One region of the Sphingomonas sp. NPDC079357 genome, then DNA from elsewhere that is predicted to be linked to it. Evidence: riboswitches for the same ligand, from Rfam matches in the RefSeq annotation. Region 1 holds a riboswitch; the other holds the start of a gene.
What was found. Region 1 has a riboswitch for glycine ahead of gcvT (glycine cleavage system aminomethyltransferase GcvT). Riboswitches for the same ligand answer to the same signal wherever they lie in the genome.
Positions count from the first base shown of each region.

Region 1 (2,196 bases):
TGACGGTCGCGACGATCGTCGGCGTGCCGCTCGCCAATTTCATGGGGCAATTGCTCGGCTGGCGGTCATGCTTCTTTGTGGTCGCGGGTTTGGCCGCGCTTACCGCCGCGCTGGTCGCCTTCTTCGCGCCGCGCGACCGGGGTGATCCGGCGGCGAGCCCGCTGTCGGAGCTTCGCGCGCTCAGGCGTCCGCAGGTGTGGCTGACGCTCGGCATCGGGGCGATCGGCTTTGGCGGGCTGTTCGCGGTCTACACCTATCTGGCGGACACGATGGCCGACGTGACGCAGGTCGGTCCGCGTATGGTGCCGTTCGCGCTGGCCGCGTTCGGCGTCGGGATGACCGCTGGCAACCTGATCGTCCCAAAATTCGCCGACCGGGCGTTGCTGCCGACTGCAGCGGCGGTGCTGGTGTGGAGCATCATCGCGCTGCTGCTCTGGCCGTTCGCCGCACAGCATTTCGCGACCGTCCTCGTTGCGATGGTCGCGATCGGGATCGGCGGGTCGCTCGGTACCGTGCTTCAGACCCGGCTCATGGACGTGGCCGGCGACGCGCAGGCGCTCGCGGCGGCGCTCAACCATTCGGCCTTCAACACCGCAAATGCACTCGGGCCGTGGCTGGGCGGGATGGCGATCGCGGCCGGCTGGGGCTGGACGTCGACCGGGCCGGTCGGCGCGCTGCTCGGTCTCGCCGGGCTGGTGGTGCTGGCGATATCGTGGCTGGTCCAGCGCGGCACGGCGCCCGCGACTACATGACGATGCCCGGCTTCGCCTCCGCGATCGCCGCCAGCACCATCCGCTCCCACACCGCGACATCGCCCGCGGCCGCCATTGCGGGGCTGGGCGCGCGCATCGTGTGCAGCACTGCGATGGCGTCGTCGCGGTAATCCTTCCACTGCGCATCGACCAGCGCACTGGGCGACTCGACGGTGCCGTGGCCGTTGGCGCTCAGATGTTGCGCCGCCAGCACGCGCGCGATCCGCTCGACGATCGGGGAGGTGGCAGTGTCCATAAGCGATCTCCTTCTCCTCCGCGATGAACGTGCCGCGCGCGTAACGGCTCCACTCGACGATTGACTCGTGCCACGGCGGGCGTAGAGGGCGCTTCAGTCGATGCCGCGCAAGGGGCATGGGCAGGCGCGGGAGAGCGCGGCCGGCCTTTCAGGTCATCAGCCGCCGCCGAAGGAGCAACCACCCCGGAATCTCTCAGGCAGCAGGGACCGCGCCGGCCGATCGACACTCTGGAAAGCGGCACGCGAGCTTTTGCCCGCGCGCCCACCGAAGGGGTAACCCGGCCTGCCCGGGGAAAGCTCTCAGGTTCCGTGACAGAGGGGGACATTCGGATCGTCAGCGACCCTTCGGGAACGTGCGACCGAACCTCTTGCGACGGAAGACCTGTGATGAGCGATACGCCCGCCACCCAAGAAGACGACGGTTTCGAGCCGCTCGAAATCCTGACCCTCCCCCTCGACGCATGGCACCGCGCGCGTGATGGCCGGATGGTCGAGTTCGCCGGCTACCACATGCCCGTTCAGTACGAAGGCATCATGGCCGAGCACCTGTGGACGCGCGAGAACGCCGGGCTGTTTGACGTCAGCCACATGGGCCAGCTGTCGATCACCGGCGAGGGCGTCGCCACCGCGCTTGAGGCGTTGATGCCCGCCGCGATCAGCGACGCGCCGCTCAACAAGGCGCGCTACTCGCTGCTGCTCAACGAAGAGGGCGGGGTGCTCGACGATCTGATGCTGACGCCGCAAGCCGCGGATCGCATCTACATGGTCGTCAACGGCGCGACGAAGTACGACGATGTCGCGCACATGATCGAGCATCTGCCCGACGACATCACGCTCAACATGATGGAAGAACACGCCTTGCTGGCGGTGCAGGGCCCGAAGGCGGTCGAGGCGGTCGCGCGGCTGGTGCCCGGCGTCGAGGCGCTGACCTTCATGCAGGCCGGCGCGTTTGAGTGGAACGGCCACGCGCTCTGGATCAGCCGCTCGGGCTATACCGGCGAGGACGGGGTGGAGATGTCGGTGCCCGCCGAGGCCGCCGAGGCGTTCGCCGACGCGCTGGTCGCGCAGCCCGAGATCAAGCCGATCGGCCTCGGCGCGCGCGACTCGCTCCGGCTGGAGGCCGGCCTGCCGCTCTACGGCCACGACCTCGATCCCGCGATCACGCCGGTGCAGGCCGATCTCGGTTTC
Region 1 is NZ_JBJDOM010000002.1:319,649-321,844, forward strand. Features, by position in the region: gene ACI2JO_RS10460 (MFS transporter) at 1-752, shown strand, start outside; gene ACI2JO_RS10465 (hypothetical protein) at 745-1,008, opposite strand; glycine riboswitch at 1,126-1,228, shown strand; gene gcvT (glycine cleavage system aminomethyltransferase GcvT) at 1,396-2,196, shown strand, end outside.

Region 2 (2,196 bases), on a different contig from region 1:
GCCGGAGGTCGCCAGCACCGCCATCCCCTGCAGGATCGCATAGAGATAGAAAGCGAGCCCCTGCGGATCGAGGTGCGCGGGCAGATCGCCGTCCTGCCGCGCCTGTTCGAAGCGCGCGACGAGCGCGGCGTTCGAGGACTGGCGGCGCTCCATGATGTGCGCCTTGATCGAATCGCCCTCCGCACCGCAGGCGGTGGCGCTGATGACGCCCATGCAGCCCTTCGGGTCGCAGGTGCTGGTTTGCGCCGCGACTGCGCCGCGCATGAAATGCTCCGCGACCGCGCGCGCGGTCGGCTGCTTCAGCGCCTCGCGCGTATAGGCCAGCTTCTCCGCCTCGTAGCGGTCGAGCGCCTGGTGGAAGAGCTGTTCCTTGTTGCCGAACGCGGCATAGAGGCTGGGCTTGGTGATGCCCATCGCGGCGGTGAGGTCCGCCATCGACGCGCCGTCATAGCCCTTTGCCCAGAACACGCCGAGCGCGGCCGACAAGGCTGCATCGGGGCAGAATTCGCGCGGACGCCCACGGGTGGGAGCAGGAGCGTCGGCGGTGGTGATCGATTCCATAACGGGCGGTATATAATAACGCCGACCCGCGGCGTCGAGGGGCGCTTGACCGGCCCGGTGCGCTCCCCGATACCGCCCGTGTCGATTTGGGAGAGACCGGGCAGGCCCGGCGCCGAAGGAGCAACCGCCCCGGAAACTCTCAGGCAAAAGGACCAGATCGACGACGGACATCTGGAGAGAGGCGCGGGGATAGTCCCGGCGTCCGCCGACGGGATAGCGATCTCAGGCGCAAGGGACAGATGGGGCATGCAGGCGCCGCGCGGGGCGTCCGGGGAGAGCACATGCACGTCGACATGACCCATCAGCCGCTCGATCGCTGCGCGACGCGTCCGATCAGCGTGGCGGAATTGTTCACGATCGGCATCGGGCCGTCGAGTTCGCACACGGTGGGGCCGATGCGCGCGGCGTTCGACTTCGCACAGCGCGCGATCGGGCGGGAGCAGGACGTGGTCGCGGTGCGCTGCGACCTGTACGGCTCGCTGGCGCTGACCGGGCGCGGGCACGCGACGGACACCGCCGCGATCCTCGGGCTGGCGGGGTGGGAGCCGGAGCGCCTCGAGCCGGATGACGCGCCGGCGGTGTTGGAGACGATCCGCGAGACCTCGCGATTGCGGTTGGCCGGCGAGCGCACGATCCCGTTTGCCGAGGCGGCGGATCTCGTCTTCCATCCGCGCGATTTTCTGCCCGAACATCCCAATGGCATCAGCTTTACCGCGCGGCTGGCGGACGGGACCGGCTACACTGAAACCTATTTCTCGATCGGTGGCGGTGCGATCCTGCGCAAGGGCGCGCCGGTTGCGGCGGCGAATGTCGCGGTGCGCCACCCGTTCTCGTCGAGTGCGGAGTTGCTGGCGCTCGGCGACGCGACCGGGCTGACGATCGCACAACTGGTGCGCGCCAACGAGGAAGCGTGGCGCAGCGGCGCGGAGGCTGACGCGTTCCTCGACGCCGTGCACGCGGCGATGAACGCGTGCATTGATCGCGGGATTGCGCAGGACGGGCTGCTACCCGGCGGGCTGAAGGTGCGACGGCGGGCGCGGGCGCTGGAGCAGGCGCTGACCGGCAACACGCCGGGGCGCAACCCGGCGGAAGTGTTCGAATGGGTCAGCCTGTGGGCGCTGGCGGTCAACGAGGAGAATGCGGCGGGCGGGCGCGTCGTCACCGCACCCACCAACGGCGCGGCGGGCGTGCTGCCGGCGGTGCTGCGCTTCTACGAGACGCTGGTCGCGCAGACCAAGCCGGCGCCGGTGCGTCAGCAGGGCGTGCGCTGCTTCCTGTACACCGCCGCGGCGATCGGGATGCTGTACAAGAAGCGCGCGTCGATTTCGGCGGCGGAAATGGGATGCCAGGGTGAGGTCGGCGTCGCCTGTTCGATGGCGGCGGGCGCGCTGGCGGCGGTGCTGGGCGGCAGCAACCGTCAGATCGAGAATGCCGCCGAGATCGGGATGGAGCATAACCTCGGGCTCACCTGCGATCCGATCGGCGGGCTGGTGCAGATCCCATGTATCGAGCGCAACACGATGGGCGCGGTGAAGGCGATCAACGCCGCCTATCTGGCGCTGCGCGGCGATGGCAGCCATGTCGTCAGCCTCGACGCGGTGATCGAGACGATGCGCCAGACCGGCGAGGACATGC
Region 2 is NZ_JBJDOM010000001.1:705,721-707,916, reverse strand. Features, by position in the region: gene ACI2JO_RS03265 (TetR/AcrR family transcriptional regulator) at 1-561, opposite strand, end outside; glycine riboswitch at 639-726, shown strand; gene ACI2JO_RS03260 (L-serine ammonia-lyase) at 855-2,196, shown strand, end outside.
Region 2: linked by a shared signal. The riboswitch ahead of ACI2JO_RS03260 (L-serine ammonia-lyase) and the one ahead of gcvT (glycine cleavage system aminomethyltransferase GcvT) in region 1 are both predicted to bind glycine.